2 regions of the Actinomadura coerulea genome follow, and region 1 is predicted to be linked to the other one. Evidence: riboswitches for the same ligand, from Rfam matches in the RefSeq annotation. Region 1 holds a riboswitch; the other holds the start of a gene.
What was found. A riboswitch is a leader RNA that binds a small molecule or an ion and turns the genes downstream of it on or off. The one in region 1 is predicted to bind cobalamin.

Region 1 (7,068 bases):
CGGACTCCGGGCGAACCGCTTGATGCGGTCGATGACGGAAGGCATGTTCTTCCTCCTCGGCCTTGTCTTCACGGTTCAACGACTGCCCGTTCTAAAAGGTTCAGAACGCCTCGTCGAGCGCGACCGTCCCCTCGACGCCGATCTGGTAAGCCGAAACGCGGCGCTCGAAGAAGTTGGACAGCTCCTGGACGTCCTGCAGCTCCATGAAGGCGAACGGGTTCGCGGTGCCGTAGCGGGCGGGCAGGCCGAGCCGGACGAGCCGCTGGTCCGCGACGTATTCGAGGTAGGCGCGCATGTCGTCCGCGCTCATGCCGGGCAGGCCGTCCCCGCACAGGTCGCGGGCGAACGCCAGCTCCGCCTGGACGGCCTCCTCCATCATGGCCGTGACCTGGGCCGTCAGCTCCGCGTCGAACAGGGCGGGCTCCTCCGCCCGGACGGTGTCGACCACCGAGAACGCGAACTCCATGTGCATCGACTCGTCCCGGAAGACCCAGTTCGTTCCGGACGCGAGGCCGTTCAGCAGGCCGCGCGACCGGAGCCAGTACACGTAGGCGAACGCGCCGTAGAAGAACAGCCCCTCGATGCAGGCCGCGAAGCAGATGAGGTTCAGCAGGAACGTCCTGCGGTCGGCGGCGGTGCGGAGCTCGTCCAGGGAGCCGAGCGAGTCGATCCAGCGGAAGCAGAACTCCGCCTTGGCCCGGATGGACGGGATGTGCTCGATCGCCGCGAACGCCTTCACGCGCTCGTCCTGATCGGGCAGGTAGGTGTCCAGGAGGGTCAGATAAAACTGTACGTGGACGGCCTCCTCATATAGCTGCCGCGACAGGTAGAGCCGGGCCTCCGGCGCGTTCACGTGCTTGTAGAGGTTGAGCACGAGGTTGTTCGCCACGATCGAGTCGCCGGTGGCGAAGAACGCGACGAGCCGGTTGACGAGGTGCAGCTCGGCGGGCGTGAGCCGCGCGAGGTCCGCCAGGTCGGAGGCGAGGTCGACCTCCTCGACCGTCCAGGTGTTGCGGATCGCGGCCCGGTACCGCTCGTAGAAGTCCGGGTAGCGCATGGGCCGCAGCGTCAGGTCCATGCCGGGGTCGAGGAGCATGCCCCGCCCTTCCGCTCGCTCGTTCACTGGCACGCCTCGCAGGTCTCGGGGTTCTCCAGGGAGCAGACGGCCGCGGCGACCGTCGTCTGCGCGATCCGCGTCGCCGGACGGGACCGCAGGTAGTACGTCGTCTTGAGCCCGGCCCGCCACGCGTAGGCGTACATCGACGAGAGCTTGCCGATCGTCGGCGTCTCCATGAACAGGTTCAGTGACTGCGACTGGTCGATGTACGGGGTGCGGGCGGCGGCGAGGTCGATGAGCGCCTTCTGCGGCAGCTCCCAGGCCGTCCGGTAGAGCGACAGCATCTCCTCCGGCAGGTCGACGAGCCCCTGGACGGACCCGTTCGCCTTCTTGACGGCCTCGCGGACGGCCGGCGTCCACAGCCCGAGCGACTTCAGGTCCTCCACCAGGTAGCGGTTGATCTGCAGGAACTCGCCGGACAGCGTCTCGCGCTTGAACAGGTTGGACACCTGCGGCTCGATGCACTCGTAGCAGCCCGCGATGGACGCGATCGTCGCGGTCGGCGCGATCGCGACGAGCAGCGAGTTGCGCAGGCCGACCTCCGCGACGCGGGCGCGCAGGGCCTCCCAGTCGGCGGGACGGGAGGGCGCCGCGTCCGGGAAGTGGTCCAGGTGGAGCTCGCCGCGCGCGGTCCGGGTCGCGTCGTAGGCGGGCAGCGGCCCGTGGGCGGCGGCGAGGTCGGCCGACGCGTGGTAGGCGGCGAGGGCGATCTCCTCGGCGATGCGCGTCGACAGCTCGCGCGCCTCGGCCGAGTCGAACGGCAGGCGCAGCGTGAAGAACACGTCCGCGAGGCCCATCACGCCCAGCCCGACCGGCCGCCACTTGCGGTTGGCCTTCTCCGCCTCCGGGGTGGGGTAGAAGCCCCGGTCGATGGTGCGGTCCAGGAACCGGACCGCGGTGCGGACCGTCGAGCGGAGCCGCTCCCAGTCGACGCCGGACGGCCCGGCGTGCGCGGCCAGGTTCACCGACCCGAGGTTGCAGACGGCGGCCTCACTGTCGCCCGTCACCTCCAGGATCTCCGTGCAGAGGTTCGACAGGTGGACGACCTTGCCGGGCTCGGCGGTCTGGTTGCAGGCGCGGTTGGCGGCGTCCTTGAACGTCATCCAGCCGTTGCCGGTCTCGGCGAGCGTCCGCATCATGCGCCCGTACAGCTTGCGGGCCGGGATCCGCCGGACGAACCGCCCGTCCCGCTCCGCCGCCCGGTAGGCCTCGTCGAACTCCTCGCCCCACAGGTCGACCAGCTCGGGGACCTCCTTCGGGTCGAACAGCGACCATGCCGCGTCGGCCTCGACGCGGCGCATGAACTCGTCCGGGATCCAGTTGGCCAGATTGAGGTTGTGGGTGCGGCGCGCCTCCTCGCCGGTGTTGCCGCGCAGCTCCAGGAACTCCTCGACGTCGGCGTGCCACGGCTCCAGGTACACGCACGCCGCGCCCTTGCGGCGGCCGCCCTGGTTGACGGCGGCGACGGACGAGTCGAGCGTGCGCAGCCAGGGGACGACCCCGTTGGAGTGCCCGTTGGTGCCGCGGATCAGCGAGCCCCGCGACCGCACCCGCGTCCAGGAGATGCCGATGCCGCCCGCGTACTTGCTGAGCCGCGCGACCTGCCCGTACCGCTCGTAGATCGACTCCAGCTCGTCGCGCGGCGAGTCGAGCAGGAAGCACGACGAGAGCTGCGGGCGGCGGGCGCCGGAGTTGAACAGCGTGGGCGAGCTGGGCAGGTACGACAGGGTGCTGAGCAGCGCGTACAGCTCGGCGGCCTCCTCCACGGTGTCGGCGAGACCGCACGCCACGCGCAGAAGGAAGTGCTGAGGCCGTTCCAGGACGAGCCGCGAGCGCGGATGCCTGAGCAGGTACCGGTCGTAGACCGTCCGGAGCCCGAAGTACTCGAACCGGTCGTCGGCCTCCTCGTCGACGAGCGCGTCGAGCGCCGCGGCGCGGGCGGCGACGAAGGCGGCCAGGTCGTCCGCGAGGAGGCCCTCACGGTGCGCGGCGGCGACCGACTCGGCGAACGTCCGGACGCCGGCGGCCGCGGCCTCCTCCCGGATCCGGCCGCCGAGCAGCCGCGCGGCCACCCTGGAGTACCCGGGCTCGGCGGGGATGAGCGCGGCGGCCTCCCCGATCGCGAGGTCCCGCAGGGCCGCCGCGTCCAGCCCGTCCGCGGACCGGACCGCGGCCAGCACCCGTCCGGCCTCGGCGTCCGGTATCCCCTCGCAGGCCGCCTCGACCTCGACGACGATCTCCGCCGGCGGCGCGGCCAGAACCTGTGTCACGTGCATCTTCCCCTCGCATGCCGCCCCGCGGAGGCATGCGAACGGCGCGCGGCGGCAGGCCGCGCTCCGCCCCCGGCCCACCCGCGAGGCCTGGACGTGTCGATCCGGGACGGACCCGGACCCCCGGATGAGGCCGGTCTCCCGGCCTCGCGTGCGGGCAGGTCTTCGGACTCGCGGGCGCCGCCTCTGCCGAGGCGTCCTACTGGCCGTCGCTTCCCGGGCCGCCGGGCCCAGTGCTCGATGACGGCGGTCGTTCCCGCTCACCGCTGCGGGGCAGTCCCGGATTCCCACCGGGTTCCCTCTCACGCCGCCCCCGCCGCGAACGACGGGGCGGACCAGCACGGGACTGAACCCTACATCTAGTCGACGATCAACGCACAACCCCAAGATGTTGGGCGTGGCGGCGAATGTTCGGGGGCGGCTGGGCAGCGCGCGCGGGGGATGGGACGATGGTCGCCGTCATGAGCCCCCTTGCGCCGCAGCCGCTGTTCCGGCCCGCACGCGCGGTGGTGTTCGCCACCGTGTGCGCGACGCTGGCGACCCTCGGGCACGTCCTGGCGGGCGGCGCGGCGGTGCCCGCCTGGGCGGCGCTCACGGGCTTCGGCGCCGTCCTCGGCGTGACGATGATGCTGGCGGGCCACGAGCGCTCGCTGGCGACGATCCTGGGCGGGCTTCTCGGCGGGCAGTTCGCCCTCCACACGCTGTTCACGGCGGCCACCGCGCCCCATCACGCGCCCGAGGCGCACGCCGCCATGACGGGCGCCATGGAACCCGTCCCGGTCGCCGCCGCCCACGGCGGGAACGGCCTGGTGATGACGCTCGCGCACTGCACGGCCGCGCTGGTGGCCGCGTGGTGGCTGCGGCGCGGCGAGCGGGCCGCGTGGTCGCTCGCCCGGCGGGTCGCCGCCCTCGCGGACCGTCCGATCCGCCTGCTGCCGGCCCTGCTCGCCGTGGAGCCGGCCGAGCCCTCGGCCCGTCCCCTCCGGGCGGCGCCCGAGGCGGCCGCCGCCACGGCCACCGGGCGTGTCCTGCGGCACCAGGTCGTCCGGCGGGGCCCCCCGCCGCGTTCGAGGGCGCTCGCTCACTCCTGAGCCGGAGCGCCGTACGCCACCGGACGCCCCATCGCGGCGCCCGGTCCTTCCCGTGCGTCTCGAACGGAGTTCCGCAATGCCCTTCATTCCGCATGCCCGGCGCGCCGGCGCCGTCGCGTCCCTCGCCGCCCTGTCCGTGATCGGCCTGGCCGCGGCGGCGTCCGCGCACGTCAGCGTGAACCCCAGGACCGCCGAGCAGGGCTCGTACGCCAAGGTCTCGTTCCGGGTGCCGAACGAGCGCGACGACGCCTCCACCACCAAGCTCGTGGTGAACCTGCCGACCGACCACCCGCTGTCGTCGGTGTCGGTCCGGCCGCTGCCCGGCTGGACGGTGAAGGTCGACAGGTCCAGGCTGCCGGAGCCGGTGAAGACCGAGGGCGGCGAGCTGACCGAGGCCGTCACGAAGATCACCTGGAGCGGCGGCAGGATCGAGCCGGGCCGGTTCGAGGAGTTCGACGTGTCGATGGGACCGCTGCCCACCGACACCGACCAGCTCCTGTTCAAGGCCGACCAGACCTACTCCGGCGGCGAGGTCGTCAAGTGGGAGGAGCCCCCTGCCGAGGGGGCGAACGAGCCGGAGCACCCCTCGCCGGTGCTGAAGCTGCTCCCCAAGGGCTCGGCGGCCACGACCGGACTGACCGCGCAGGTGAAGCCCGCCGCGGCGTCGTCCGCGTCGTCCGGTGACGGGACGGCCCGGCTGCTCGGCGGCATCGGCATCGCCGTCGGCGCGGCCGGCATCGCGGTCGGCGCCTACGGCGTGACCCGGGCGCGGAGCCGGGCATGACCCGCGCGGCGCTGCGCGGGACCGCCGGTGCCGCGGCGCTCGCGGCCGTCCTGGCGGCGACCGCGGTCCCGGCGTCGGCGCACACGGCGCTGACGTCGGCGAGCCCCGAGAAGGACTCGACGGTCGCGGCCCCGTCCCGGATCGTCCTGACGTACGGCGACCCGGTCCGGCTGCCGCGCGTGGTCGTGACCGACCGGTCGCGGAGGCAGTACCAGGCCGGTCCGGCGCGGGCGGTCGACAACAAGGTCACCCAGGCCGTCGGCGGCACGCTGCCCGACGGGGAGTACACCGTGGGGTGGCGCGTCGTCGCCTCGGACGGCCATCCGGTCGAGGGCACCTACACGTTCACCGTGCGGGGCTCGTCCGGGGCCGTCCAGCCCGCCCCCTCGCCGATCCGGAAGACCATCGTCGCCACCGGCGACACCGACGACCGGGGAGGCTCGTCGGGCTGGCTCTGGATCGGCCTGATCGCCCTGGTCCTCGCGGCGGCGGCGGGCGCCGCCGCCTGGTTCCGCCGCTCGCCCCGCCAGGATTGATCGTTTCGCTTCCGGTCGGATGATTACAGGATTACAGTGATAATCCGACCGGAAGCAGCCTGGGGGCCCCATGATCGTCGAGTACATCCGCTACCGCATCGACCCGCAGGACGCGGCGGACTTCGAGGCCGCCTACGCGCGCGCCTCCGTCCCGCTCGCCGCCGCGCCCGAGTGCGTGGACTACGAGCTGTCCAGGTGCGTCGACGAGCCGTCGTCCTACATCCTGCGCATCTGCTGGACGTCGGCCGACGACCACATGCGGGGCTTCCGGGGCGGCGAGCACTTCCCCGCGTTCTTCGCCGAGATCAAGCCGTACGTCCAGCGGATCGAGGAGATGCGCCACTACGAGCGGACGGCGGTGCGCGGCGCCGGCTCGTCCGTCCCGACCATGTACGACTGGACGGGCGGGAGCGCGGCGCTGGAGCGGCTCACCGAGCACTTCTACACGAACGTCCTCAAGGACGAGCTGCTGCGCCCGCTTTTCGAGCACATGGCCCCGGACCACCCGAAGTGGGTCGCGGCCTGGCTCGGCGAGGTCTTCCGCGGGCCCGAGCGCTACAGCCGCGAGCGCGGCGGCTACGCCGCCATGGTGCGCCACCACCTCGGCAAGTCCATCACCGAGGCGCAGCGCCGCCGCTGGGTCGCGCTCCTCATGGACGCGGCGGACGAGGTCGGCCTCCCGGACGACCCGGAGTTCCGCGCCGCGTTCGCGTCCTACATCGAGTGGGGCACGCGCATCGCCCTCGCCAACTCCCAGCCGGACGCGAAGCCGCCCCTCCAGGCCCCCATGCCGCACTGGGGCTGGGGCGTCGCACCGCCCTACATCCCCGCCGACTAGCATCCGGGGCGCCGATACCCGCGCACGGCCTGAGAGGTGCTCGGGCGCGGTCACGCCGCCCGCCTGGTACGGGCGCTCGCGACGCGCGTCACGTCCCGGAACGAACGCCCCTTCCTGCACGTCGCCGCAGCGAACACCCCGGCGATCGCACTCTACGAACGGCTCGGCTTCGAGGTCTGGAGGCACGTGACCTTCCGCGGCTTCCGGGTCCCCTGACCGCCGCCGCCCGTAGTAAGCTCTGCGGCGTTCCTGCGACAGGGGAGGTTGATGAATATGGCCCGCGCGGCGCTTCATCAGCATGCCCTTGTCCGGGCCGCCCGCGACTGAGCGCGGCCCGGTCGTCCAGAACGACCAGGAGCCACACTTGCCTTCTTCCGACCTGACCACTTCAGGCCTGCCCGACGCGCAGGCGCCGGACGCGGATCTCACCAC
Region 2 (7,068 bases), 2.7 Mb from region 1:
GCGCGGGCGGGCACCCCATCGAGGTCGCGGCCGTAGGCGTGGCCGCCCCACACCGCGTACACCTCGGCGAGGTCGGCGTCGTCGCGCCAGTTGCGGCTGTCGATGAGCGGCAGCAGCCCGGCCCCGTACGCGCCCGGCGCGGACCCGAACACGCGCATCGTGGCGCGCCGCTCGTCGCCGTGCCGCTCCCGGTCGGCCCGCACGTGGGCGCGGACGTGGTTGTCGGCGTCCGGCTCGTCCAGCCCGGCGACGAGCCGGACGGCGTCGTCCAGCATGGCGACGACGTGCGGGAACGCGTCCCGGAAGAAGCCGCTGATGCGGACGGTCACGTCGATGCGCGGACGGCCGAGATCGGCGAGCGGGACCGGCTCCAGCGCCGTGACGCGGCGGGACGCCTCGTCCCAGGCCGGGCGGACGCCGAGCAGCGCGAGGACCTCGGCCACGTCGTCGCCCGCGGTGCGCATCGCGCTCGTCCCCCACACCGACAGCCCCACCGAGCGCGGCCATTCCCCGTGGTCGGCGCGGTAGCGCTCCAGGAGCGAGTCGGCCATCGCCTGCCCGGTCTCCCAGGCGAGGCGGCTCGGGACGGCGCGCGGGTCGACCGAGTAGAAGTTGCGGCCGGTCGGCAGGACGTTGACGAGGCCGCGCAGCGGCGACCCGCTCGGGCCCGCCGGGACGTAGCCGCCGTCCAGGGCGTGCAGGACGTGGTCGAGCTCGTCGGTCGTCCGGGCCAGCCGCGGGACGATCTCCGCGGCGGCGAACTCCAGGATCCGCGTCACGGCTTCGCGGTTCCCCGCCGGAACGTCCCGGGCGGCCTCCCGCGCCGCGTCCACGGCCCAGCCGGCGTCCTCCATGGCCTGGACGAGGGCGCGGGCGGCGGCCTCGGCGGCGTCCACGTCGGCGAGCGACTCGCCGCCGGCCTCGCTGAGGCCGAGCGCCTCCCGCAGGCCGGGCAGCGTCTCGCGCCCCGACCACATCTGGCGGGCGCGGAGCATGGCCAGCACCAGGTCGACGCGGGCCGGACCGGTGGGCGCCTGGCCGAGGACGTGCAGGCCGTCGCGGATCTGCGCGTCCTTCACCTCGCACAGCCAGCCGTCGACGTGCAGGAGGAAGTCGTCGAACTCGGTGTCGTGCGGGCGGTCGTCCAGGCCGAGGTCGTGGTCGAGCTTGGCGGCCTGGATGAGCGTCCAGATCTGGGCGCGGATCGCGGGCAGCTTCGCCGGGTCCATCGCGGCGATCGTCGCGTGCTCGTCCAGGAGCTGTTCGAGGCGGGCGATGTCGCCGTAGGTCTCGGCGCGGGCCATCGGCGGGACCATGTGGTCGACGAGGACGGCGTGCGCGCGGCGCTTGGCCTGCGTGCCCTCGCCGGGGTCGTTGACGAGGAACGGGTAGACCAGCGGGACGTCGCCGAGCGCCGCGTCGGTGCCGCACGACGCCGACATCCCCGCCGCCTTGCCGGGCAGCCACTCCAGGTTTCCGTGCTTGCCGACGTGGACGATCGCGTGCGCGCCGAACTCGTCCGACAGCCACCGGTAGGCGGCCAGGTAGTGGTGGCTGGGCGGCAGGTCGGGGTCGTGGTAGATCGCGATGGGGTTCTGCCCGAAGCCGCGCGGCGGCTGCACCATGACGACGAGGTTCCCGGCGCGCAGGGCCGCGAGGACGATGTCGCCGTCCTGGACGAACAGCTCCCCCGGCGGCGGGCCCCAGTGCCGCTCCATCCCCTCGCGCAGGTCGGCGGGCAGGGTGCGGTACCAGCGCTCGTAGGACGCGGCGGAGATGCGGACGGGGTTGCCCGCGAGCTGCTCCTCGGTGAGCCAGTCCTCGTCCTGTCCGCCCGCCGCGATGAGCGCGTGGACGAGGGCGTCGCCGTCCTGCTCGTCGACGCCGGGGAAGCCCTCCCCGAGGTCGTACCCGGCGCCGCGGAGCCGGGCGAGCAGCCGGACGGTGCTCGCCGGGGTGTCGAGGCCGACGGCGTTCCCGACGCGGGCGTGCTTGGTCGGGTACGCCGACAGCATCACGACGAGGCGGCGGGCGGCGGCCGGGGTGTGCCGCAGGCGGCCGTGCCGGACGGCGATCCCGGCGACCCGGGCCGCCCGCTCGGGGTCGGCGGCGTAGACGGTGAGCCCGTCCTCGTCGACCTCCTTGAACGAGAACGGGACGGTGATGATCCGCCCGTCGAACTCGGGGATCGCGACCTGCGACGCCGCGTCCAGCGGGGACAGCCCGTCGTCGCAGCCCTCCCAGTCGGACCGGCTCGTGGTCAGGCAGAGGCCCTGGAGGATCGGGACGTCCAGCGCGGCGAGCGCGCCCACGTCCCACGCCTCGTCGTCGCCGCCCGCCCCGGCCGTCGCGGGCCGCGACCCGCCCGCCGCGAGCACGGTCACCACCAGCGCGTCGGCCTGGCGGAGCGTGTCCAGCAGGTCGGGCTCGGCGGTGCGCAGCGACGAGCAGAACACCGGCATGGCGCGCCCGCCGGCGTCCTCCACGGCCGCGCAGAGCGCCTCCACGAACGCGGTGTTGCCCGCCATGTGGTGGGCGCGGTAGTAGAGCACGCCGACCACGGGCCCGCCGCCGTCGCGGGCGGCGCGGTCGAGCCGCCCCCAGGCCGGCGCCGCGGCCGGCGGCGCGAAGCCGCGCCCGGTCAGCAGCACGGTGTCGGACAGGAACGCGTGCAGCTCGGCGAGGTTGGCGGGCCCGCCGTGCGCGAGGTAGGCGTGCGCCTCGGCGCACACGCCCCCGCTGACCGTGGACAGCTCCATCAGCTCGGCGTCGGGGGCCTGCTCGCCGCCGAGGACGACGACCGGCCGGGGGCCCGCGAGCAGCGCGTCGAGGCCGTCCTCCCAGGCGCGCCGGCCGCCGAGCAGCCGCACCACGACGAGGTCGGCGCCCTCGGTCAGCCCGGGCAGGTCGGCGGCGGTGAGCCGCGCCGGGTTGCCGAGCCGGTAGGCGGCGCCGGACGCGCGGGCGCTCAGCAGATCGGTGTCGGACGTCGACAGCAACAGGACCGTGCGGCTGTGCTCGGGCACGGCGCATCCTCCCCCTGGGGTCCTCGCCCCGGTCGCGGGTGTCGCGACGGCAGGAGTCTCCTGGCTCCCGGATCGACGCTCGCCCCGGCCTTCCCGTCCTCGCGGACAGTGGCCTACAGCGGGGTTCGCTCCCCGGTCACAGTGGCGGGACCGCGCCGGATTCGCACCGGCTTCCTCCCATTGCCATCGTCTGATCAGAAGAGTACGGCAGCGCGGTCGCCCTGCAAACTGTGGTTAACATCCTCCCCGTGCCGAATGTCAGAGCCCGTCCCGACGCGTGCCCCGGGGCGCTGCGCGCCCACGACGCCGCCGACGGGCCGCTGGCGCGCGTCCGCGTCCCCGGCGGCGCGGTGTCGGCCGCGCAGCTCGCCGTGCTCGGCGCCGCCGCCCGCGAGCTGGGTCGGGACGTGATCGAACTCACGTCCCGCGGCAACCTCCAGGTGCGCGGGGTCCGCGACACCGCGGCCCTCGCGGCCCGGCTGGAGGCCGCCGGGCTGCTGCCGTCGGCGACCCACGAGCGGGTGCGCAACATCGTCGCGTCCCCGCTCGGCGGGCGCGGCCCGCGCGGCGTCCTCGCCACGGACCCGCTGGTCACGGCGCTGGACGAGGCGCTCCGCGCGCGTGCGGAGCTGGCCCGGCTGCCGGGGCGGTTCCTGTTCGCGCTCGACGACGGCACCGGCGACACGACCGCGCTGGACGCCGACGCGGCCCACACCCCCGACGGCCTGCGGCTGGCCGGGACGCGGCTCGGAACCGTCCCGGGCGATCCCGTCGCGGCGCTGCTCGCGGCGGCGGAGGCGTTCCTGGAGATCCGGGGCGGCGCCTGGCGGCTCGCGGAGGTGCCGGACGGCGCGCGGCTCGTCGCGCGGCGGCTCGGCGCGGCCGTGCGGGACACGCCGCCGCGCCCGGATCCCGCGCCGCCGCACGCCGGGCTGCTCCCGCAGCGGGACGGGCTCACCGCGCTGGAGGCCGTGCCTCCGCTCGGCAGGATGTCGGGCGCGCAGGCCGAGGCGCTCGCCGCGGTCGCGGACGAGGTGCGGGTGACGCCGTGGCGCAGCGTGGTGGTGCGGGACCTGGACCGGGACGAGGCGGGCCGCGCGTCGGCGGCGCTCGCGGCGGCGGGCTTCGCGACCGACCCCGCCTCCCCCTGGGTCGGTGTGACGGCCTGCACCGGGAGCCCCGGATGCGCGAAGTCGCGCGGCGACGTGCAGGGCGAGGCGCGGCGCTTCGTGGACGGCCTGAGCCGCGCGCCCGAGACCCCCGTCCACTGGACGGGATGCGAGCGGCGCTGCGGGATGCCCCGCGGCCCGGTCGAGCTGAGGACGGCGGAGGGACAGCAGTGATCGATTACGTCCGGGACGGCGCCGAGATCTACCGGCGGTCGTTCGCGACGATCCGCGCGGAGACCGACCTGTCGGGACTGCCGGATGACGTGGCGCGGGTCGCGGTCCGCATGATCCACGCCTGCGGCATGACCGATCTCGTCGAGGATCTGGCCTGGTCGCCGGGGGTCGTGGCGCAGGCCCGGGCGGCGCTGCTGGCCGGCGCGCCCGTGCTGTGCGACGCGCGGATGGTCGCCTCCGGCGTGACCCGCGCGCGGCTGCCCGCCGGCAACGAGGTCGTGTGCACCCTGGGCGAACCGGGCGTGCCCGAGCTGGCCGCGCGGCTCGGCACGACGCGCAGCGCGGCGGCGCTGGAGCTGTGGCGCGACCGGCTCGGCGGCGCGGTCGTCGCGATCGGCAACGCGCCGACCGCGCTGTTCCGGCTCCTGGAGCTGGTGGAGGAGGGCGCGCCGCGCCCGGCGGCGGTCCTCGGGACCCCGGTCGGGTTCATCGGGGCGGCCGAGTCCAAGGAGGCGCTCGCCGCGAGCGGCCTGGACCACCTGGTGGTGCGCGGGCGGCGCGGCGGCAGCGCGATGACGGCGGCGGCGGTCAACGCCATCGCCAGTGAGGCGGAGTGATGGCGGGACGGCTGTTCGGCGTGGGCGTCGGGCCCGGCGACCCCGAGCTGGTCACGGTGAAGGCGGCGCGGCTGATCGGCGAGGCGGACGTGGTGGCCTTCCACTGCGCGCGGCACGGCCGCAGCATCGCCCGGGCCATCGCCGGGCCCTACCTGCGGGACGGGCGGATCGAGGAGCAGCTCGTCTACCCGGTGACGACGGAGACCACCGACCATCCGGGCGGCTACCAGGGGGCGCTGGAGGAGTTCTACGCCGACTGCGCCGCCCGGCTCGCCGCGCACCTCGACGCGGGGCGCACGGTCGTGGTGCTGAGCGAGGGCGATCCCCTGTTCTACGGGTCGTACATGCACCTGCACAAGCGGCTCGCGCCGCACTACCCGGCCGAGGTGGTGCCGGGCGTGACGTCGCTGAGCGCCGCGTCGGCCGCGGCGGGGCGCCCGCTGGTGGAGCGGGAGGAGACGCTGACCGTCCTGCCCGGGACTCTGCCGGGCGAGGAGCTGGCCGAGCGGCTGCGCACCGCGGACGCGGCGGCCGTCCTCAAGCTCGGCCGGACGTTCCCCAAGGTCAGGCAGGCGTTCGAGGACGCGGGGCGGCTGGGCGACGGCTGGTACGTCGAGCGGGCCGCCAGCGACCGGCAGCGCGTCCTCCCGCTCGCCGACGTCGATCCGGCGGACGTTCCCTACATGGCGCTCGCGCTGCTGACGAGCCCGGCGGAGCGCTCGTTCGCGGCGCCTCCCCCGGCGCGGCCGGAGGGGGCCGGCGGGGTGTGGGTCGTCGGGCTCGGGCCCGCGGGGCGGCCGTGGCTGACCCCGGAGGCGCAGGACGTCCTGGCGTCCGCGACCGACCTCGTCGGCTACGGCCCCTACCTGGACCGGGTGCCGCCGAACCCGAGGCAGCGGCGGCACGGATCCGGGAACCGGGTGGAGGCCGACCGGGCGCGGCACGCGCTGGAACTCGCGCGCGACGGGGCGAGGGTCGCCGTCGTCTCGTCCGGCGACCCCGGCGTGTTCGCGATGGCGACGGCCGTCCTGGAGGCCGCGGCCGGCGACGAGTTCGCGGAGGTGCCGGTGCGGGTCGTGCCGGGGCTGACGGCGGCGCACGCCGTGGCCGCCCGGGCCGGCGCGCCCCTCGGGCACGACTTCTGCGTCCTGTCGCTGTCGGACATCCTCAAGCCGTGGGACGTGGTGGAACGGCGGCTCGCGGCCGCCGCCGAGGCCGACCTGGTGATCGCCCTCTACAACCCCTCGTCGAGCCGCCGCCGGGACCAGCTCCCGGCGGCGCGCGACCTGCTGCTCAAGCACCGCTCCCCCGGGACGCCGGTGGTGGTCGGGCGGGACGTCGGCGGGCCGGAGGAGAGCGTGGCGGTGACGACGCTCGGCGAGCTGGACCCCGGCCGCGTCGACATGCGCTGCCTGCTCATCGTCGGGTCGTCCACGACCCGGGTGACCGGGCGGGGCGTGGTCTACACCCCGCGCCGCTACCCCTGAGCCCAGTCCGCGGCGGCCGCCGCGTCGGCGGTCGCCCGGACGCCCTCGGGAAGGGCCGGGCGGTCGACCATCACGACCGGCAGCCCGGCCTCGCGGGCGGCGGTGAGCTTCGCGCGGGTCATCGCGCCGCCGCTGTCCTTGGTGACCAGGACGTCCAGGCGGTGCTCGCGGATCAGGGCGTGCTCGCCGTCCACGGTGTAGGGGCCGCGCGCCAGCAGGACCCGCACGTTGGGCGGGACGGGCGGCTCCGGCGGGTCCACCGACCGGGCGAGGAACCACGCGTCCGTCCGCCCGGCGAACACCGGGAGGCTGCGGCGGCCGGTCGTGAGGAACACGCGGGCGCCGCCGGGCAGCGCCGCGGCGGCGTCCGGCAGGGACGGGACGCGCCGCCAGTCGTCGCCGTCCTCCTCGTCCCATCCGGGGCGGCGCAGCGCGAGCAGCGGCACGCCCGTCAGCCGCGACGCGCGCGCGGCGGAGGCGGTCATCCGCTCCGCGAACGGGTGCGTCGCGTCGACGAGGCGGTCGATCCGGTGCTCGCGCAGCCACGCGGCGAGCCCTTCGGCGCCGCCGAACCCGCCGATGTGGACCTCGCCGG

Region 2: it holds a riboswitch for cobalamin, as region 1 does, so the genes downstream of both, cobN (cobaltochelatase subunit CobN) here and BKA00_RS26245 (ribonucleoside-diphosphate reductase subunit alpha) in region 1, are expected to answer to the same signal.

What each region holds. Positions count from the first base shown of each region.
Region 1 is NZ_JACHMQ010000001.1:5,706,586-5,713,653, forward strand. Features, by position in the region: gene BKA00_RS26235 (hypothetical protein) at 1-45, opposite strand, end outside; gene BKA00_RS26240 (ribonucleotide-diphosphate reductase subunit beta) at 101-1,123, opposite strand; gene BKA00_RS26245 (ribonucleoside-diphosphate reductase subunit alpha) at 1,120-3,387, opposite strand; cobalamin riboswitch at 3,527-3,742, opposite strand; gene BKA00_RS26250 (MFS transporter) at 3,849-4,478, shown strand; gene BKA00_RS26255 (YcnI family copper-binding membrane protein) at 4,555-5,262, shown strand; gene BKA00_RS26260 (copper resistance CopC family protein) at 5,259-5,798, shown strand; gene BKA00_RS26265 (group II truncated hemoglobin) at 5,869-6,636, shown strand; gene BKA00_RS26270 (GNAT family N-acetyltransferase) at 6,673-6,852, shown strand; gene BKA00_RS26275 (GNAT family N-acetyltransferase) at 7,001-7,068, shown strand, end outside.
Region 2 is NZ_JACHMQ010000001.1:2,960,421-2,967,488, forward strand. Features, by position in the region: gene cobN (cobaltochelatase subunit CobN) at 1-3,026, opposite strand, end outside; cobalamin riboswitch at 3,058-3,229, opposite strand; gene cobG (precorrin-3B synthase) at 3,275-4,369, shown strand; gene BKA00_RS13780 (precorrin-8X methylmutase) at 4,366-4,986, shown strand; gene BKA00_RS13785 (precorrin-2 C(20)-methyltransferase) at 4,986-6,473, shown strand; gene BKA00_RS13790 (cobalt-precorrin-6A reductase) at 6,464-7,068, opposite strand, start outside.